One region of the Nocardiopsis alba genome, then DNA from elsewhere that is predicted to be linked to it. Evidence: riboswitches for the same ligand, from Rfam matches in the RefSeq annotation. Region 1 holds a riboswitch; the other holds the start of a gene.
The links. Region 1 has a riboswitch for S-adenosylmethionine ahead of thrC (threonine synthase). Riboswitches for the same ligand answer to the same signal wherever they lie in the genome.

Region 1 (10,710 bases):
CGGAGCGGCGGCCCTTCTCACCGCCGAGTACCCGCAGCTGGACCCGGCGCAGCTTCGCGACGCCATGGTCGAGGGCTCCCAGGAGGGGAGCGGCGGCCTGCCCACGCTGCACGTGGAGTCGGCGATGGCCCGCGCCTCGGGCGAGGCGCAGGACATCCCGCTCATCGACGAGAACCTGGTGCAGGAGGACCAGGGCGTGCACATCCCGCTCTGGATGTGGTTCGCCCTGATCGGCCTGGTCCTGGCGATCATCGTGCTGGGCCTGGTGCTGTGGGTGCGTCGCAGCTCGGCGGACCCGTACGGGGTCAAGGCCGAGCGCGAGGCCGAGGAGGAGGAATTGGCGCTGGAGCGCGCCGCCCAGGCCCGTGAGGGGGAGCGGCCGTCGCGACGTAGGAAGGGCGGCCGTCGCCGCAAGAGCAAGTAGTCGGCGCTATGACCGACGACGAACGGGGTGCCTCTCGGGGTGCCCCGTTCGTCATGTGAGGGGTGGGGGAACGGGGAGAAGAACGGGTCGGCGCGTTCCTTCCGAACAGTGCGAAAGTTGGTTCCGCGTACCGTCATAAAAACGGAGAAAAGCGTCATAGCCGACGGTCAACCCAGGTCAACAGTCCGTCATCGAGGAAATGCGCGTGCATATGTAAGCCACGTGAGAGGTCTTGACTCGCGCATCACCAGGGACAAGGCTGTGTGGAATGTCCTCCCTGAAGTCCCCCTCGCTTCCCTCTCGCGGCGAGCCCCGGCCCGGACCGACCCCACAGGGCCCGGTGAACGGGCGGATCGCCATCGTCCCCCACGACCCCAAATGGCCCTACCTGTTCCGGCAGGAGGCCGACCGGATCCGCGGCGCCCTCGGCGAACGCGCCCTCACCATCGAACACGTCGGCTCCACCGCCGTGCCCGGGCTGGACGCGCGCCCGTGCATCGACGTCCTGATGGTGGTGGACGATCCCGACGACGGCTCGACCTACCTGCCGGAGTTGGAACGGGCCGGCTACAGCATGTCCGTCCGCAGCACGGACCGCGTCGAATACCGGCTTCTGAAGGGTTCCCGGGTCAACGTGAACCTGTTCGTCTTCTCCGAGAACTGCGCCGAACCGCGACGTATGCGCGCGTTCCGCGACCTTCTCATCGCCGACGAGGAGGCCCGCGAGCGCTACGCGGCGTTCAAGCGGGAATTGGGCGAACGCACCTGGGAGCGGCTCCAGGACTACATCGACGCCAGGAACGGGATCGTCGCCGAACTCATGGCCCGGGTGCCCGACGCCGAATGAGGCCCGGTTCGGACGGGTGACGGACACGGAACGGGCCCCGAAGGTCCAGGACCCGTTCCGGTGGAGACGGTCGACTCAGCCCAGGGAACGGAGCTGGTCCTCGAACCAGCGGCGCGGAGGCAGGGCCACCGCCGCCTCGGCCAGACGCTCCCGGCGCTTGCGCCGTTCCTCCTCGGGCATCGTCAACGCGGTGTGCAGCGCCTCGGCGGTGTCCAGCGTGTCGTAGGGATCGACCAGCAGGGCGGCGTCGCCCAGCTCGTCGGCGGCCCCCGCCTCACGGGAGAGCACCAGGGCGCAGTCGCGTTCGGACAGCACCGGGCCCTCCTTGGCGACCAGGTTCATGCCGTCCCTGATGGGGTTGACCAGCAGCACGTCCGCGAGCTGGAACGAGGCGAGGGACCGGGGGTAGTCGTCGTCGACCTCCAGGATCACCGGGGTCCACTCGGCGGTCGAGAACTCCTCGTTGATCTCCTTGGCGGTCCGCAGCACCGACTCGGTGTAGGCGCGGTACTCGGGCACGTCGCCCCGGCTGGGGTAGGCGAACGCCAGATGGGTGACCCGGCCCCGCCACTCCGGGCGCGCCGTCAGCAGCTCCCGGTAGGCCTCCAGCCCGCGCACGATGTTCTTGGACAGCTCGGTCCGGTCCACACGCACGATGAGCCGGGTATCCCCGACCAGGTCGAGCAGGGTACGCCGGCGTTCGGCGACGGCCGGCTCGGCCGCGCTCTCGCGCAGCAGGTCCTCGTCGGCGCCCAGGGCGTGCACGCCCACCTCGATCACCCGGCCGCCGTGCTCCACGGTGCGTCGTTCGAGATCGACGTCGGCACGCAGGATCTCGGCGCAGCAGCGCAGGAAGGCGTCGGCCCAGCGAGGGCTGAGGAAGCCGAGGTGGTCGGCGCCGAGCATGCCCTCCAGCAGTTCCCGCGCCACCTGTGAGGGCAGCATCCGGAAGTACTCCGGCGGGGCCCAGGGTGTGTGCGAGAAGTGCGCGATGCGCAGGTCGGGGCGGCGGTTGCGCAGGATGTGGGGGACCAGGGCCAGGTGGAGGTCCTGGACGGCCACGCGGGCGTTGACGGCGGCCCCGGCCACCAGCGCGTCGGCGAAGGCCTCGTTGTAGGCGCGGTAGTGCCCCCACTGTTCTCGGAAACGTGAACCGAAGGACGGCTTGTTGGGGGTGTCGTACATCATGTGCTGCACGAACCACAGGGTCGAGTTGGACACGTCGGTGTAGGCGCCGGTGAGCACGTCCGCCGGGATGTCCAACATGTGGACGCTCATCCCGCCCAGGTCGTGAGTACGGTCCAGCCGCGCTCCCGGGGCCTCACCGGCGGCGCGCCGGTCGGAGTCCGAGAGGGCGGCGCAGACCCAGAGGGAATCGATCCCGGTGGCCACCGAGATCATCCCCGAGACCAGGCCGCCGCCTCCCCGTCGGTGTTCCAGGGAGCCGTCGGCCGTGGTGGAGAAGGAGACCGGCCCTCGGTTCGAGGCGATGAGGATCTGTGCCTTGTCCACGTCTTGGTCCTCTCAGGAGCGCGTGCGGATGGTGGGACGGTGGGTCCACGTGGAAGGGGCGCCCGGACGAGGGACGCATCCGTAGGTCTCGCCTGCGGGCCCCGGATCCAAACACGGCCAAGGTCCCTCGGGACGCGGTCGCACCACGGAGAACGCCGGAAGCCCGCTCCGACAAGGTCGTCTCAAGTTGTATTGAAATATGAGACGCGAGTGTAATACGGGTCACCCTCGATGGAAAACCGGGCGATACGTCCGTTACAGTGGCGGTGCGTTCTCCGAGGAGAGAGCCACAATTTCATATTGCTCATCCAGAGGGGTGGAGGGACCGGCCCTGCGAAGCCCCGGCAACCATCTCGTCATGTGGACACGCGTTCGTGTCCCGGTCGAGGCAGGTGCCAACTCCGGCCTGGGGTCAAGGTGGCCACCAGGAAAGATGAGGGGAGACGCCTCGCCATGGCGATTGCCGCCACTGAACCCACCGCCGTCCGCGCCTTCGGCCCGGGGACCGCCCTCTCCTGTCGGGAGTGCGGCGAACGCTACGAGCTCTCGCCGATCTTCGCCTGTGGCTTCTGTTTCGGCCCCCTCGAGGTCGCCTACGACTTCGGGAACGTCTCCCGTGAGGAGATCGAGAGCGGCCCCAAGAACATCTGGCGCTACCGCTCCCTCCTGCCGGTCCCCGACAACGTGGCCGATCTCCCCAACATGAACCCCGGCCTGACCCCCCTGGTCCGCGCCGACCGTCTGGCCGCCGAACTCGGCCTCTCCTCCCTGCACGTCAAGGACGACTCCGGCAACCCCACGCACTCCTTCAAGGACCGCGTGGTCGCGATCGCCGTCGAGGCCGCCCGCACCTTCGGGTTCACCACCCTGTCCTGCTCCTCCACCGGCAACCTCGCCGGAGCGGTCGGCGCCGCCGCCGCCCGGGCCGGCTTCGAGTCCTGCGTGTTCATCCCCGCGGGGCTCGAGGAGGGCAAGGTCGTCATGGCCGCGGTCTACGGCGGCAAGGTCGTCGCGATCGACGGCAACTACGACGACGTCAACCGCTTCTGCTCCGAGCTCATCGGCGACCCGGCCGGCGAGAGCTGGGGCTTCACCAACGTCAACCTGCGGCCCTACTACGCGGAGGGCTCCAAGACGCTGGCCTACGAGATCGCCGAACAGCTCGGCTGGCGGCTGCCCGACCAGATCGTCATCCCGATCGCGTCCGGCTCCCAGCTCACCAAGATCGACAAGGGCTTCCAAGAGCTGATCAAGGTCGGCCTGGTCGAGGACCGCCCCTACAAGGTCTTCGGCGCCCAGGCCACCGGCTGCTCCCCGGTGGCCAAGGCCTGGGAGAGCGGCCACGACGTCATCCAGCCGGTCAAGCCGGACACGATCGCCAAGTCGCTGGCCATCGGCAACCCGGCGGACGGGCCCTACGTCCTCGACATCGCCCAGCGCACCGGCGGCTCCATCGAGCACGTGGGCGACGACGAGATCGTCGACGCCATCAAGCTCCTCGCCCGTACCGAGGGCATCTTCGCCGAGACCGCGGGCGGCGTGACCACCGGCGTCCTGCGCAAGCTGGTCCGTGAGGGGAAGCTCGACACCGAGGCGGAGACCGTCATCGTCAACACCGGCGACGGGCTCAAGACCCTCAACGCGGTCGACGCGGGCGTCACCGCCACCATCAAGCCCTCGCTGAAGGCGTTCACCGAGGCCGGGCTGGCCTGACGGTCACCTCCCCGCCCGCCTTTCGCCACCGCACTCACAGACCAGGAGAACCACCACATGAGCGCCAGCGTTCGCGTCCCCACCATCCTGCGCACCTACACCGGTGACGCCTCCGAGGTCAGCGCCGAGGGCTCCACCCTCGCCGAGATCCTCGACGACCTGGAGGCCAACCACCCGGGCATCCGCGCCCGCATCCTCGACGACAACGGCAAGGTACGCCGCTTCGTCAACGTCTACGTCGGCGACGAGGACGTCCGTTTCGAGAAGGGCCTTCAGACGGAGGTCAAGGACGGTCAGCAGGTGTCGATCATCCCGGCCGTGGCCGGAGGCTGCTGAGCCCGAGGTTCCACGCCTCGCATGAGCATGAGGGGCGGACGTCTCGCCGAGACGTCCGCCCCTTCGTCGTGGGACCCGGCTCGTGAGGCCCGGGTGAATCGGGGGGTGCAGGAGGGTGCGGCCGGGGTCGCTCCTGGGTAGGAGGTCACGGAGCGGCCGATCCTCCCTGTTCGCCCACCGCTCAAAACGCCCGGAACGAGGCATGTTCCTCCAGGTGACGGGTGTTCCTCCGGCTGTGGAAATCGTGACCACATCGTTTGCACTCTCCATGGGCGAGTGCTAAAAAGGTGACTGGTTAGCACTCACCTTTGTCGAGTGCTAACCGGATCGAGGCTGCGAGATCACGGGCCTCCGACGGAAGGGTGTCGGGGGAACGCGGTCGTCCGTCGCGGGCGCAGGCCTCGTCCCCGTCGCGTATCAGCCCGGTCACGGGAGGACAAGAACTCAATGGCAGCCAAACTGATCGCGTTCGACGAGGAGGCCCGTCGCGGCCTCGAGCGTGGCATGAACCAGCTCGCGGACGCCGTGAAGGTCACCCTCGGTCCCAAGGGCCGCAACGTCGTTCTGGAGAAGAAGTGGGGCGCCCCCACGATCACCAACGACGGTGTCTCCATCGCCAAGGAGATCGAGCTCGAGGACCCGTGGGAGAAGATCGGGGCCGAGCTGGTCAAGGAGGTCGCCAAGAAGACGGACGACGTCGCCGGTGACGGTACGACCACCGCCACCGTCCTGGCCCAGGCCCTCGTCCGCGAGGGTCTGCGCAACGTCGCCGCCGGCGCCAACCCGGTCGGCCTCAAGCGGGGCATCGAGGCCGCCGTCGCCCGCATCAACGAGGAGCTCGGCAACCTCTCCAAGGACGTCGAGACCAAGGAGCAGATCGCCTCCACCGCCTCCATCTCCGCCGGTGACACCCAGATCGGTGAGACCATCGCCGAGGCGATGGACAAGGTCGGCAAGGAAGGCGTCATCACCGTCGAGGAGGGGCAGACCTTCGGGCTCGAGCTGGAGCTCGCCGAGGGCATGCGCTTCGACAAGGGCTACATCTCGCCCTACTTCGCCACCGACCTCGAGCGCATGGAGACGGTCCTCGAGGACCCCTACATCCTCATCGTCAACTCCAAGATCTCCAACAACAACGAGTTCCTGCCCGTTGTCGAGAAGGTCCTGCAGTCCGGCCGTCCGCTGATGGTCATCGCCGAGGACGTCGCCGACGGCGCCCTCCAGACCCTCGTGGTCAACAAGATCCGCGGCACCTTCAAGTCCGTCGCCGTCAAGGCCCCGGGCTTCGGTGACCGTCGCAAGGCCCAGCTCGGCGACATCGCCGTGCTGACCGGCGGCCAGGTCATCACCGAGGAGGTCGGCCTCAAGCTCGAGAACACCGAGCTGGAGCTGCTGGGCCGCGCCCGCAAGATCGTCGTCACCAAGGACGAGACCACCATCGTCGACGGTGCCGGTGACGCCACCGCCATCGCCGGTCGCGTGAACGAGATCCGCAACGAGATCGAGCGCACCGACTCCGACTACGACCGCGAGAAGCTCCAGGAGCGTCTCGCCCGTCTGGCCGGCGGCGTGGCCGTCATCAAGGCCGGCGCCGCCACCGAGGTGGAGCTCAAGGAGCGCAAGCACCGCATCGAGGACGCCGTTCGCAACGCGAAGGCCGCCGTCGAAGAGGGCATCCTGCCCGGTGGTGGTGTCGCTCTGCTCCAGGCCAGCGTCCCGGCCTTCGAGAAGCTCGACCTGGACGGCGACGAGGCCATCGGCGCCGACATCGTGCGTCGCGCCATCGCCGAGCCGCTCAAGCAGATCGCGGTCAACGCCGGCCTCGAGGGCGGCGTCGTGGCGGACAAGGTCAAGAACCTGGAGCCCGGGTTCGGCCTGAACGCCGCCACCGGTGAGTACACCGACCTGTTCAAGGACGGCGTCATCGACCCGACCAAGGTCACCCGTTCCGCTCTGCAGAACGCGTCCTCGATCGCCGGTCTGTTCCTGACCACCGAGGCCGTCATCGCCGAGAAGCCGGAGAAGGCCGCGGCTCCCGCCGGCGACCCGACCGGTGGCATGGGCGGTATGGACTTCTAAGAGGTCCGAACCTCCGAGGTCCGGATACGCGACCTCGCCCGCGACGACCGGGCGGTCCCCTTCGGGGGTCCGCCCGGTTTCGCCTTTTCCGGGGGCGCTCCCTCGCGGCTCAGTCGATGCCGTGCGGGCGGATCGCGTCGGCGGGCGGATGCCAGCCCGAGGACCCCGGAAGCTCCAGGGACGAGACGGGGCCGTAGGTGCCGCGCTCATAGGTCTCGGGCACGGACGTCAGGTCCACGATCGGGTCGACGATCCGCCACGACTCCTCCACCACGTCGAAGCGCACGAACCTTCCGGGGTCGCCCACCACGGCCCCGCGCAGCACGTTCTCGTAGGCCTCATGACCACGGCCGAGCCGTCGGCCGATGTCGGCGCCGATCGCGATCGGTACCGGGGAATCGCCCTCGGCGCCGGGGGCGTTCAGGGACGTCTCGATGGTCGCCCCCGACCAGGGCTCCAGCTGGAAGCGCACCAGGTCGGCGGGGCCCGGGTAGAGGTCGATCGGGGGCCGCGCGAACTCGACCACCACCTCCCAGGAGGTGAGCGGCAGGTGTTTGCCCGAACGCACGTAGAACGGCACCCCCGCCCACCGCGGGGCGTCCACCCACATGCGCAGCGCGAAGAAGGTCTCCGTGGTGGAACGCGGATCGACCCCCTCCACGTCGAGGTAGCCGTCGTAACGACCCCGCACCACGTCCTCGGGGGTCAGGGTGCGGGTGGCGCGCAGCACCCGCAGTTTCTCGTCCTCGATCGCGGCCGGGTCGGTGGACAGCGGCGGTTCCATGGCCAGGAGGGCGAAGAGCTGCAACAGGTGGTTCTGGAAGACGTCCCGGATCGCCCCGGCCGCGTCGTAGAAGGAGCCCCGGTCCGCCACGCCGAAGTCCTCGGCCATGGTGATCTGCACGTTGTCGACGTGGGCGCGGGACCAGAGCGGTTCGAGCAGGCCGTTGCCGAAGCGGGTCAGCGGCAGGTTGCGCACCGACTCCTCGCCCAGGAAGTGGTCGACCAGGTAGAGACGCTCCTCGGGAAAGCAGGCGAGGAGCCCGTGCCGCAGTCGGCGGGCCGAGGCGAGGTCGTCTCCCAGGGGTTTCTCCACCACCAGGCGGGAATCGTGGGCGAGCCCGCTGTCGGCCAGGGCCCGCGCCACCTCGACGAACAGGGCGGGCGGCACCGCCAGGTAGTGCGCGGTGAACGAGACGCCCCGCAGGGCCTCGCCCAGTCGGGTGTAGGTCTCGTGATCGTCGAGGTCGCCCGAGACCAGGGTCAGCCGGCCGGCCAGGTCGTCGAAGACCGCCTCGTCGATCCGGCCGTCGAGGGCGGTGTCGTGTTCGATGATCGCCTCCCGGGCCCGACGCCGCAGGGTGTCGGTGTCCCAGCCGCTCCGGGCCACGCCCACGATCCGGGCGGGGGCCTCGCCCCGCTCCACCAGGTGGTAGAGGGCGGGCATGAGGTACTTCCGCGTCAGGTCTCCGGTGACCCCGAAGATCACCAGGGCGTCGGCGTCGGGTCCGGTCGTCATCGTGCTCCCCCCACTTCGCGGCGTCCCCGCTCGGTCGGGGCCGCCAAGGGCCGCATACCCGGGGAGAAGGGGGCGGGTGCCCAAGGGCGGGCCAAGAATTCCCGCCGAGCCCCGAACCTCGGTCGTGTTTTTTTGGATCATTCCGTGCTCGCGTGGCCGGGCTTCCTCTCGCGGCGCCGACGTCGCTCGGACAGCCGAACCCGGGCGGGCCCCCGCTGTGCGATCCTGCGGAGCCTGCGTAGCGGAGCACAGTAGGGGAACTCTCGCTCGTCGTCTGGCGAGAGATCGCCCGGCGGCCGCTCGCCACGGATCGGCTCCGCCGATGCCCAACGAAAGCATCCAAAAAACACTCCCTAGAACGTGCCGAGCCGGTCCCGGACCGCGCCCGCCACCTGGGGGGACAGGTCGCTCCGGTCGTACTCCCGCATCGGGGCCCAGCGGAAGCCGGTGTGCTCTTCGGACAGTCGGATCGGGGCGCCGTCGTAGGGGGCGGAGAAGGCGAACCAGCGCTTGCGGTTCCCGCTCCGGGACACATAGTCGAACCAGGAGACGAACGGATCCGGCCGCACGGGGGCGTCGGCCTGCCTGCCGATCTCCTCGTGGAGCTCCCGGGCCAGCCCTTCGAACAGGCCCTCACCCGGTTCCACGCCGCCGGAGGGGAGGTCCTCCCCGCCGGGGAAGGAGGTGTCGTCGGGACGACGGCGCAGCAGCAGGAACTCCCGCCCCTCGGCCCTGTGCAGGATCATCCCCACCGAGAAGCGCGTGATCCCCTCCGCGCGCGCCTGTTCCACCAGCCTCCGCGGGTCCACCGTCGTCTCCATCATGGGGCCGACGGTACAGGTGGGGGCGGTCGCCGGTCCGCGCGGGGCGCCGGCCGTCGTTCAGTCCAGCCTGATCAGGGACCGGTCGACGGCCACCCGCACCGCGGCCGTCCGGGTCTCCACGCCGAGCTTGGCGTAGATCCGTTGCAGGTGCGTCTTGACCGTCGCCTCGGTGATGAACAGGCCCTCGGCGATCTCCCGGTTGCCCGCGCCCCGCGCCAGGAGGCGGAGGATCTCGGTCTCGCGCGGGGTCACCCCGGGCAGAGGGTCGCGTACCCGCCGGACCAGCCGGGCCGCCACGTGCGGGGACAGCACCGTCTCTCCGCGAGCCGCGGCCCGGACCGCCTCGAAGAGCCGGTCGGGAGGGCTGTCCTTCAACAGGTAGCCGGAGGCCCCCGCGTCCAGGGCGCGCATGATGTCGCCGTCGGTCTCGTAGGTGGTCAACACCAGTACCCGGGGCGGGCGCGGCAGCCTCAGGACGCGTTCGGTGACCTCGACCCCGTCGGTGCCCCCGGCCAACCGCAGGTCCATCAGGACCACGTCCGGTTCGCGCAGCCCGATCAACCGCAGCGCGTCGGTGCCGTCGGCGGCCTCGCCGACGACCTCGATGTCCTCCTCGCCCTCGAACAGGGCGATCAGACCGGCGCGCACGATGGGGTGGTCGTCCACCAGGAACAGCTTCACTCGCCCTCCTCGACGGGAAGGGAGACCGACACCCCGGTACCCGCTCCGGGGGCGCTCTCCACGCTCAGAGATCCGCCCAGTTCCTCGACCCGCGCCCGGACGGCGGGCAGCCCGTAACCGCGCCCGGAGGTGGAGCGCGACGTCGAAGGATCGAAGCCGACCCCGTCGTCGCGCACGTCCAGGGTCACCCGGTCGCCGATCCCGGCCAGGGAGACCGCCACCCGCGAGGCCCCGGAGTGTTCGCGGACGTTGGCGAGCACCCCCTGGGCGATGCGCAGCAGGGCGGCGTTCACCGTGTCCGGAAGCCCGTCCAGGTCGCCGTCGCAGGTCAGACCGGCCTCGACCCCGGTCTCCTCGGACAGGGAACGGCACAGGTCGGTGAGCGCCTCGCGCAGCGTCGCGTGCTCCAGGGAGGCCGGTCCCTCGCCCTGGACGAAGGCGCGGGCCTCCGCCAGGTTGTGGTCCACCCCCTCGGTGGCCTGACGGACCAGGGACCGGGAACGGTCCGGGTCGCTCTCCCACGACAGATCGGCGGCGCGCAGCAGCATGCCGGTGCTGGAGAGCCCCTGCGCCACGGTGTCGTGGATCTCGCGCGCCAGGCGCTCACGCTCCTCCAGGACACCGGTACGGCGGTGCGACTCGGCCAGGGCGTCGCGGGTCCGGAGCAGGTCGGCGATGATGCGTCTGCGCTGTTCGCTCTCGCGCTTGATGACCGTGACGGTACCGACCACCATCGCCGCCAACGTCACGGGGACGACGAAGACCGTGGGGTCGT
Region 2 (10,710 bases), on a different contig from region 1:
CCGGGCGACCCGGTCCACCCGCCGGGCGGGCGCGGTGAAGTCGAGTTCGGCGTCCAGCGGGGTGAGCTTGCTCGCGTAGGAGACGTCGGCCTCCGGCTGGGGCACCGGCGACAGCTCGCCCGAGGCGATGCCGTCGATCGTGCGGAGCAGCAGACCGGCCCCGGACTCGGCCAGCCGTCCCAGGAGTTCACCGCTGGTGTCGGTGGGACGGACCGTCTCTGCCAGGGTGCCGAAGACCGGTCCGGCGTCGAGTTCCTTGACGATCCGGAAGGTGGAGGCCCCGGTGACGTCGTCCCCGTGCAGCAGGGCGTGCTGGACCGGGGCCGCCCCGCGCCACGCGGGCAGCAGGGAGAAGTGCAGGTTGACCCACCCGTGCTCGGGGATGTCCAGGGCGCTCTGGGGCAGCAGCGCGCCGTAGGCGACCACCGGACAGCAGTCGGGGGCGATCTCCCTCAGCCGCTCCAGGAACCCCGGGTCTCCGGCCTTCGCCGGTTTGAGGACCTCGATGCCCTCGCTCTCGGCCAGCTCGGCGACCGGGCTCGCCGACACCTTGCGGCCGCGTCCGGAGCGGGCGTCGGGTCGGGTGACCACGGCGGCGACCTCGTGATCGGAGTCGATCAGTGCCCGGAGCGAGGGCACCGCCACCTCCGGTGTACCGGCAAAGACGAGCTTCATGGTCGGTTCCCCCTCCACAGCGGTTACGGATCACTGTTCTACCAGGGTTCCCGCCGTTCGCCGGTGGTGTCGGATCCCTCGCGCCGTGGGACCGTCGTCGCGATCTGATAGACCATGGATGATGACAGCGCAGTCCGGTGACCCCGATGAGGGCCTCTTCGACCTGCCCGCGGGGGCGAGGAAGGAGACGGCCAAGGAGAAGGCCGCCACCGCGAAGGGGCGGCGTCCGGCCGCGCGCAGGCCCGCCGACCGGCTTCCCATCGCGCGTGTCATCGTGGACACCCCCCTCCCTCATCTGGATCGCCCCTTCGACTACCGGGTGCCCGCCGACATGGACGAGAAGGCCGTACCGGGCTGTCGGGTGAAGGTCCGCTTCAACGGCCGTCAGCTCGCGGGCCTGCTCGTCGAGCGGGTGGAGAGTTCGGAGTTCGCGGGACGCCTGGCCTACCTGGAGACGGTGGTCTCCCCCGAACCCGTGCTCTCCCCCGAGATCCTGGATCTGGCCCGGGCGGTGGCCGACCGCTACGCGGGCACGCTGAGCGACGTTCTGCGTCTGGCCATCCCTCCCCGCCACGCGCGGGTGGAGAAGGAGACCGCGCCCGACGCGAAGACCTCGGACACCGACGACGGAGGCGAGGCCCCCCCGTCGGACACCGCCCCGCCCCCGGAGACGGCCGAGGGCGAAGGGCCCGCCGTCCAAGGGACGGTGGAGGCCGCCGTCCTGGGCATCGACCCGGGGCCGTGGGACGCCTATCCGGAAGGTCCCGCGTTCGTCCGCGCGCTGAGCGAGGGCCGGCCCGCCCGCGCCGTATGGAACGCCCTGCCGGGCACCGACTGGACCGACGCGATCGCGGTGGCGGCGCGGGCCGCCCTGGCCGCGGACCGGGGCACCGTGATCGTGCTGCCCGACGGTCGCGACGTGGCCTCGGTGGACGCCGCGCTCGTCCGGCACCTGGGCGAGGGACGGCACGCGGCGCTCACCGCCGACCTGGGTCCGGCCGAACGCTACCGGCGTTGGCTGTCGGTCCTGCGGGGCGGCGTCCGGGTAGTGGTCGGTACCAGGGCCGCCGTCTTCGCTCCTGTGCGCGACCTGGGTCTGGTGGTGCTGTGGGACGACGGCGACGACGTGCACGTGGAGCCGCACGCCCCCTACCCGCACGCGCGCACGGTGCTGGCCATGCGCGCGCACAAGGCGGGCGCCGGAGCGCTCATCGGTGGACACACCCGCACCACCGACGCCCAACTCCTGGTGGAATCGGGGTGGGCCCATCCGCTGCTCGCCGACCGGGCGACCCTGCGCCGGCGGGCCCCGGTCATCCGTCCGGCCGGGGACGACCGGGAGCTGGCACGGGACGAGGCCGCCCGCTCCGCCCGTATGCCCAGCCTGGCGCTCCGCTCCGCCCGAGAGGCCACCAGGTCGGGACCCGTGCTCTTCCAGGTCCCTCGGAGGGGGTACCTGAACAGCCTGGCCTGCGCCGGATGCCGGGAGCCCGCCCGTTGCGACGCCTGCCACGGCCCGTTGGCGCTGCGCGGATCGCACGCCATGCCCTCCTGCGGCTGGTGCGGGCGTGTGGCCGGACAGTGGGCCTGCCCCGAGTGCGGGGTGACGCGTATGCGCGCCGTCGTGGTGGGGGCCCGCCGTACCGCCGAGGAGCTGGGGCGTGCCTTCCCTTCGTTGGCGGTGCGCACCTCGGGCCGCGAAGAGGTACTGACCCGGGTGCCGGATCGTCCGGCGCTGGTGGTGGCCACCCCCGGCGCCGAACCGACGGTCGAGGGCGACGGCTACGCGGCCGCCGTCCTGTTGGACGGGTGGGCGCTGCTCAACCGGGCCGACCTGCGCGCCTCCGAGGAGACCCTGCGCCGGTGGCTGAACGCCGCCGCCCTGGTCCGTCCCGGAGGCACCGTGGTCGTGTCGGCGGACGCCTCCTCCCCGGTGGTCCAGGCGCTGGTGCGTTGGGATCCGGGCGGTTTCGCCGAACGCGAGCTGGCCGACCGCAGGGGGTTGGGCTTCCCTCCGGCCGTCTCGATGGCCTCGATCACCGGCGGCGCCGAGCACGTGCGCGAGCTTCTGGACCAGATCGCCCTGCCCGAGGAGGCCGAACTGCTCGGACCGGTCCCGATCGACCCCGAACGCTCCGACCAGGGTGGGCAGCCGACCGAACGCGCCCTGTTGCGGGTGCCCCGAGGATCGATCGGCGCCCTGGCCCGGGCGTTGAAGGCGGCCGCCGTGGCGCGCAGCGCCCGCCGTGACGAGCATCTGGCGCAGGTGCGGGTGGACCCGCTCCGGGTGATCTGAGTCCCCCGGATGCGGGCGTCGCTCCTAGCCGAAGTCGGCGCGGTAGAGGTCCCGGAGCAGGGCGACCTCGGCGCCGTGGTGGATCAGCTCCCGGTTCAGGTGCAGGACCAGGACGACCATCGGGAAGGTCGACCACTGGGACGGTTCGGCCGAGCCGACCGGCCGGGCCAGGTCCTCGTCGTCGAGCCGCCCCACGTACTCGGACCAGGTGAGGTAGGCGACGCGCAGGCGTTCGCGGGCCTCGTCGGCGGTCGAGGGCCAGTCGATGGTGTCGCGGTTGGCGGTGCCGTCGCCGAAGTGGCGGTCGATCCGGGTCTCCAGCACGTCGACCACGATGTGGCCGAGCCGCCAGGCGATGGTGGTGACCGGCGGCGGATCGGGTTCGGGATAGGCGCCGTCGGGTGCGTGACGTCCGTCCTCACGCCGGCGCACGGTCCAGCAGTTCTCCACCGGCTCCCAGTAGAACTCCTCGTCGGTGAGCCCCTCGAGACGGGGCCACAGCGAGAAATCCCAGTAGAAGCGGGTCTGAGCGAGGATCTCGCCGTTCCAGTTCACCGCCATCGGCTCGTACCCCTTCCTCGTTCACGGACTCGGCCCAGGCCGGCCAGGATCCCACAGCCCCGGTCGGGCACGTCCTCGTCCGGGTAGGGCCACCAGGTGAGGTCGGCGACCCCGGGCTCGAGCGTGCGGAAGGGGTCGAAGGCACGCTCCAGTTCGGCACGGGAGGCGGTGGAGGTGAGGGCGAGGTAGCCGCCGCCGCGCATGAGGGAGCGCAGGTCGCCGAGGCCATCGGGGGCGGCGCCGGAGGGGAAGGGACGGGTCATCAGAACGGCGACGGGCTCGCCGAAGTCGACGAGCCCGCTGTCACGGAGCCTGCGAAGGAGCGACCTGGTCCCGGAACCGTCACCGGACAGGGCGGTCGCGGTCCCGGAGGAGGCCAGGACGCCCGCGGTGCCCTCGGGGGCGACATGGACGACCCGGGCCTCGGGGGCGGCCTCGCGTATTCGCTCGGTCGTGCCGGGGACCGGACAGCCCCAGTCCACGAACTGGCGTACGCCCGCGTCGGCGCACAGGTAGTCGACGACCCGGCCGAGAAAGGCCTGGTGGAGACGGATCTCCTCGGCCCGTGCCGGGTCCGCCGCCGGGCGATCACGGGTGTCGAGTTCGACCACGCGGGGGCGCTGCCCTGGAACCCGGAGGGGTCGACGTTCTCGGAACACGGCCGTGAGACGACCTGCCTCGGGTCCTCGGACGTCCGTCACGATCACGCTCCCCAACCGGTTCGCCTGTGGCGGGCAGGGCGCCGGAGCCGAGGGGACCGGTCGGGTCCCCGACGGTGCGCGCCTTGCCGTCAGGGCCAGATAGTACCGTCTGCGAAAGTGATACCCGACACACCCCCGGGTGAAATGTGTCCTTCTGCTCTCTTCACACGAACCTCGGTCCCGCGTTCGTGCGGGACCGAGGTCCCGAGGGCCGCGTCGGAGCGTCCCGGACCGGACGGAGCGGGTCTCGGAGGGGGTTCAGAGCGTGGCGCGCGGGTCCGGGGCGGGGACGAGGCGACCGTCGAGGTCGACGTACTCCCAGCGCGGACCGCGGGCGACGAGATCGGCTACCGCGCCGACCAGACGGTCGACGTGCTCCTCGGTGGTCCCCACGCCGAGGCTGGCGCGGACCGCCTGGTCGTGCCCCTCGGGGAGCAGGTGGTCGGTGAGCGGGTGGGCGCAGAACAGGCCGTCGCGCACCCCGATGCCGTACTCCGCCGACAGGGCGGCGGCCAGCAGGCCCGCGGGCAGCCCGTCGACCACGAAGGAGACGATGCCGACCCGTTCGTGCTCGGCGTCCCACAGGGTCAGCTCGTGCACCCCGTCGATCTCGGCGAACCCCGAACGCAGCCGCTCCAGCAGGACCGACTCACGGATGTGCTGCTCGGCCAGGGCCTCGGGGGTGAAGGCGTCACAGGCCGCGGCCAGCGCCACGGCGCCCAGCACGTTGGGGCTGCCCGCCTCGTGCCGGGCCGGCAGGTCGTTCCAGAGGACGTCGTGCTCGCTCACCCGCCGGGTGGCGCCGCCGCCGGACAGGTAGGGGGTGGCCTCGCTCAGCCAGTCGGAACGTCCGGCCAGCACCCCGGATCCGAAGGGGGCGTAGAGCTTGTGCCCGGACAGCGCCACGTAGTCGGCGCCGGTCTCGGCCAGGCTGAACGGCAGGTGGGGCACGTACTGGGCGGCGTCGACCACCACCCGGGCGTCCTCGGCGTGGGCGGCCGCCACCAGCTCGGCGATCGGCCAGATCTCGCCGGTGACGTTGGAGGCCGCCGTCACGCACAGCAGTCGGGGCCCCTCCGGCGCCGCGCGCAGGGCCTCGCGCGCGGCCTCGACGGCGGCCTCGGGGCTCTCGGGCAGCGGCAGCCGCACCACCCGGCCGGAGCGGGCCGCGGGGTGCTCCCAGGGGAGCAGGCTCGCGTGGTGCTCGGACTCGAAGACCACCACGGTGCAGCCCTCGGGGACGGAGCGGGCCAGCAGGTTGAGGGCGTCGGTGGTGCCGCGGACGAAGACCACGGCGTCGGTGTCCGGGCGTGCCCCCAGGAAGCGGGCGACGCTGCGCCGGGAGCGTTCGTAGGCCTCGGTGCTGACCTGGGAGTGGTGACCCGCGCCCCGGTGCACACTGGCGTAGAACGGCAGGGCCGTGGAGAGGGCGTCGGCGACGGCGGTCAGACAGGGGGCGCTGGCCGCGTAGTCGAAGTTGGCGTAGTCGACGCGCTCGCCGGTGATCAGGGGGACACCACCGTCCGCGGTGACGATCGAACGGTCGGCGGAGGCCGGGCGGGAGGCCGGGTGGGGCACTCCGTCGGTACGGCCGGCACGGGCGGGGTCGAACGGGATGACAGTGGTCATGAGGGCACCTCTTCTGTGGGTCGGGGGACCCACAGGGCATGGCTCCGCATGGCTCAGCCTCAGGGGTCCGCGCTTGTCTGACACGGTCGTGTCGGGACCTGGTCCTCACCCGGGGCACCCCACCGCGGAAGGAGGGTTGCCGGCCAGCAAGCCGGGGCTTGACGCTGGCACTCGTGACCTGTGCGGAAATGTAACACAACGTTCGGTGAGGGCGCACCCGCGCTCTCCTGTGGTCTGGAACACCTCCCTGCTTGACATCGAGAGGAGCCACTGGGCCATACTGTTCCCGAACTGCCCTCACGTCGCGGGTGTCCGGTTTCCCCCGGCCGCCCTTCAGGCGCGAGACTCCAGTCCATCGGAGTTTTCGCATGCCCGCAGACGAGAGGTGTGTCCGTTGCACGGCGACGACCGTATTCAGCAGCTCTTCCGCAACCCCAGGGTTGTGCTCATCTCCGGCTACGCCCGTCTTCCCGACTCGGTGGCGAGCCATTCCCAGTACCAGCGGCTCGGTGTCGTGCTCGCGGTGGACTCCGCGGACGGCCGCATCGTCGCCGCGGACACCACCCTGCTCACCGACCTGGCCAAGGACTTCTTCCGTGCCCTGGTGGAGGGCGCCTCGGTGACCGAGGACATCGCGGAGATCGTCCATCGGGTCCAGACACGGTACGCGGGCCAGTCGGGCGCCGCGCTCACGACGGCCCTGCGTCGCTGCCTGGAGACCTACTACCAGTTGCGGGACGGCGACCAGCTTCCCGTTGCCCCCGACGGCGAGGAGTGACCCTTGACCACCAGTCCCGAACCCTCCACGACCGACGCGCCCCTGCCCCTGGCGGGGGTCCGGATCGCCGATCTGTCCCGGGTCCTGGCCGGCCCCTACGCGACCATGTTGTTGGCGGACATGGGCGCCGAGGTCGTCAAGATCGAACAGCCCGGGCGAGGAGACGACACCCGTTCCTGGGGGCCGCCCTACGCCGCGCCCACCGAGGAGCACGAGGCCGCGCACTCCCCCGGCGAGGCCGCCTACTTCCTGTCCGTCAACCGGAACAAGCGCAGCCTGGCCGTGGACCTGAAGGACCCCGAGGGTCTGGCCGCGGTGCAGGAGCTGTGCGCCTCCTCCGACGTGGTCATCCAGAACTTCCGTCCGGGGGTGATCGACCGTCTGGGCCTGGGCTACGAGCGGATCAGCGAACGCAACCCCGCGGTCGTGTACTGCTCGGTGAGCGGTTTCGGCCCCGAGCACGAACCGACCGGTCGACCGGGTTTCGACATCGTCGTGCAGGCCGAGAGCGGTCTGATGGCGACCACCGGCCCGGCCGAGGGCCCCGCGAGCAAGGTGGGGGTGGCCCTGACCGACGTGCTCACCGGCCTCAACGCCGCCGTGGGCATCCTGGGGGCGCTCATGCGGGCCCGGGAGACCGGCAGGGGCGAGGAGATCAGCGTCTCGCTGATCAACTCCACCCTCTCCGCCCTGGTCAACCTCGCCCAGCAGTCCCTGGTCACCGATCGGGAGCCCGCGAGGGTGGGCAACGCGCACACCACCATCGTGCCCTACCAGGTGTTCCCGACCGCCGACGCGGAGATCGTGGTGGCCGCCGGGAACGACGCCCTCTACCGGCGCCTGTGCGCGGCGATCGACCGCCCCGACCTGGCCGAGGACCCCCGTTACGGCACCAACCCGGACCGGGTCGCCCACCGTGACGCCCTGATCGACGAACTGTCCAAGGTCCTGCGATCGCGCCCGGCCGACCATTGGATGACGGCCCTGGTCGATGCCGGGGTCCCCGTCGGCCGCGTACGCGGGGTCCTGGACGCCCTGCGCACCGCCGACACCTCGGGCGACGACGTCCTGCGCACCGTCGACCACCCCACCGCCGGCCCGCTCGAACAGGTGCGCGCCGGGTTCCGCATGGCCGGGACCCCCGTACCGATGGCCGCTCCCCCGCTGCTCGGTCAGCACTCCGAGGAGATCCTCACCGAGCTGGGGCTGACACCGGAACGCATCGCCGCGCTCGTCGAACGCGGCGCCGTCCAGCGCACCGACGTCCGTCCCGATACCACCGAATGACCCCCGTACCGACCCCGCACAGCACAGAGTCACGAGAGGACATCCGCCCATGAGCGACCCCCGACACAAGGCCGCCGCCCCGGACCCGTACGACTTCCTGGCGGTCGACTCCGAACTGTCCGACACCGAACGCGACGTGCGCGACGCCGTCCGCGGATTCGCCTCCCGCGAGCTCCTGCCGCACGTCGCCGACTGGTTCGAGGCCGGCACCCTGCCCGACCCGCGTGGTCTGGCCAAGGCCTTCGGCGACCTCGGTGTCCTCGGCATGCACCTGGAGGGCTACAGCTGCGGCGGTTCCAGCGCCGTCGCCTACGGTCTGGCCTGCCGAGAGCTGGAGGCGGTCGACTCCGGTCTGCGCAGCTTCGTGTCCGTGCAGGGATCCCTGGCCATGGCCGCGATCCACAAGTTCGGCTCCGAGGAGCAGAAGAACGAGTGGCTGCCGCGCATGGCCGCCGGCGACGCGATCGGCTGTTTCGGTCTGACCGAGCCCGACTCGGGCTCCGACCCGGGCTCGATGCGCACCCGTGCCCGTAAGGACGGCTCCGACTGGGTCCTCGACGGCACCAAGATGTGGATCACCAACGGTTCGGTCGCCGACGTCGCCGTGGTGTGGGCCGCCACCGACGAGGGCATCCGCGGGTTCGTCGTGCCCACCGACACCCCCGGGTTCACCGCCAACGTCGTGCACAAGAAGCTGTCCCTGCGCGCCTCCATCACCTCCGAACTGGTCCTGGAGGGCGTGCGTCTGCCCGAGGACGCGGTGCTGCCCTCCTCCAAGGGGTTGGGTTCCCCGCTGTCCTGCCTGAACGAGGCCCGGTACGGGATCGTGTGGGGCGTGGCCGGCGCCGCCCGCGCCTGCTACGAGGCGGCCCGCGAGTACTCGCTCACCCGTGAGCAGTTCGGAAGCCCCATCGGCGGTTTCCAGCTCACCCAGCGCAAGCTGGCCGACATGGTCGTGGACGTCAACCACGCCGGCATGACGGCGCTGCGCATCGGCCGACTCAAGGACCGGGGCGAATGCCACCACAACCACGTCAGCTTCGGTAAGTTCGCCAACGTGGCGGCGGCCCAGCGGGTGGCGTCCGTCTCGCGCGGGCTGCACGGGGCCAACGGCATCACCCTGGAGTACCCGGTGATGCGCCACATGGTGAACCTGGAGACCGTCGCCACCTACGAGGGGACCGAGGACATCCACGCGCTGAGCATCGGTCAGGCCGTCACCGGGATCTCCGCCTTCCGCTGAGGACTCGTCCGTTCCTGTGCCGGATCTCGCCGATTCCCGGGTGTCATCGGAGGCCGTCACCCACCACAATGGGGAACAGCCGAGTGAGGGAGTAGCCCAGATGGTGAACGAACCGACCAAGCGGTTCGAGGCGACGAGGCTGCGCCGTGTCGCCGACGCGGTCGTCAGCGGCTTCGTCAAGTACGGGGTCTGCCCGCCGGAGATGCACCTGCTCACCACCCGGGGGCGCAGGTCCGGGTTCTTGCGGACCACTCCGGTCAGTGTGCTGGACGGCGAGAACGGCCGGTACCTGGTCTCCCCGTACGGCGAGGTGAACTGGGTGCGCAACCTGCGCAAGGACGGTTTCGCGACCCTGCGTCGGGGTGGTTGGATCGAACTGGTGAGCGTGCGGGAGGCGGCCCCCGAGGAGGCCGGTCCGGCGCTGCGCGAGTATCTGGATCACGGCCGCGCCGCGATCGTGGCCCCGTACTTCGACGCCCCGCCGGAGGCCCCGGTGGAGGCGTTCGTGGCCGAGGCCGATCGGCACCCGGTCTTCCGGATCGTGCGGTCCACGACCATCCGGATCTGAACCGGACACGGGAAGGGCCCCGGCCACCCCCTCGGGTGGCCGGGGCCTTTCTCTTGTGCGAGGCAGGGCCGCACGAGCGACCCGTCCGCGATCAGTTGCGCACGCGGAAGACGTCGTAGACGCCGTCGACCCCGCGCACCGCGCGCAGGACACTGCCCAGGTGGGTGGGGTCGGCCATCTCGAAGGTGAAACGGCTCTGCGCCACCCGGTCCCGACTGGTCTGCACGGTGGCCGACAGGATGTTGACGTGCTGGTCGGACAGGACCCGGGTGATGTCCGACAGCAGCCGGGCCCGGTCCAGCGCCTCCACGTGCAGGGCCACCAGGAACATGGAGTCCTCGGTGGGCCGCCACTCGACGTCGACCATGCGCTCCCGGTCCAGGCTGGCGGCGTTGGCGCAATCGGCCCGGTGCACCGACACCCCGTTGCCCCGGGTCACGAAACCGACGATCTCGTCGCCCGGGACGGGGGTACAACACTTGGACAGACGCGCCCACACGTCCCCGTCGCCGGCCACGACCACGCCCGGGTTGCCCGAACGCTGTCGACCGGCCGCGGCCTTGGAGGGCAGGGAGGACTCGGCGATGTCCTCGGTATGGCTGTCCAGGCCCCCCATGGCGTCGACGAGCTTGCCGACGATGCTCTGCGCGCTGACCTGGCGCTCCCCCACCGCCGCGTAGAGCGAGTCCACGTCCGGATAGCGCAGGTCCCCGGCCAGGGCGATGAGCGCCTCTCCACTGAACAGGCGCTTGACCGGCAGCTCCTGCTTGCGCATGACCTTGGCGATCTCCTCCTTGCCCTGCTCGATCGCGGCCTCACGGCGTTCCTTGGTGAACCAGTGGCGGATCTTGTTACGGGCGCGGGCGCTCTTGACGAAGTTGAGCCAGTCGCGGCTGGGGCCGGCGTCTGGGTCCTTGGAGGTGAGGATCTCCACGGTCTCGCCGTTGTGCAGCTCGTTCTCCAGCGGCACCA

Region 2: another riboswitch for S-adenosylmethionine. It lies ahead of TR33_RS01955 (aminotransferase class V-fold PLP-dependent enzyme); the one in region 1 lies ahead of thrC (threonine synthase).

The regions. Positions count from the first base shown of each region.
Region 1 is NZ_BAZE01000008.1:68,007-78,716, forward strand. Features, by position in the region: gene TR33_RS15775 (S8 family serine peptidase) at 1-424, shown strand, start outside; gene TR33_RS15780 (GrpB family protein) at 693-1,271, shown strand; gene TR33_RS15785 (alpha,alpha-trehalose-phosphate synthase (UDP-forming)) at 1,347-2,783, opposite strand; SAM riboswitch class I at 3,085-3,223, shown strand; gene thrC (threonine synthase) at 3,237-4,496, shown strand; gene TR33_RS15795 (ubiquitin-like small modifier protein 1) at 4,554-4,832, shown strand; gene groL (chaperonin GroEL) at 5,280-6,911, shown strand; gene zwf (glucose-6-phosphate dehydrogenase) at 7,021-8,430, opposite strand; gene TR33_RS15810 (NUDIX hydrolase) at 8,784-9,254, opposite strand; gene TR33_RS15815 (response regulator) at 9,312-9,935, opposite strand; gene TR33_RS15820 (sensor histidine kinase) at 9,932-10,710, opposite strand, start outside.
Region 2 is NZ_BAZE01000001.1:461,161-471,870, forward strand. Features, by position in the region: gene fmt (methionyl-tRNA formyltransferase) at 1-675, opposite strand, end outside; gene TR33_RS01940 (primosomal protein N') at 797-2,971, shown strand; gene TR33_RS01945 (DinB family protein) at 2,996-3,532, opposite strand; gene TR33_RS01950 (SAM-dependent methyltransferase) at 3,523-4,239, opposite strand; gene TR33_RS01955 (aminotransferase class V-fold PLP-dependent enzyme) at 4,492-5,862, opposite strand; SAM riboswitch class IV at 5,927-6,041, opposite strand; gene TR33_RS01960 (DUF3870 domain-containing protein) at 6,257-6,640, shown strand; gene TR33_RS01965 (CaiB/BaiF CoA transferase family protein) at 6,644-7,927, shown strand; gene TR33_RS01970 (acyl-CoA dehydrogenase family protein) at 7,977-9,170, shown strand; gene TR33_RS01975 (nitroreductase/quinone reductase family protein) at 9,271-9,738, shown strand; gene TR33_RS01980 (RelA/SpoT family protein) at 9,830-10,710, opposite strand, start outside.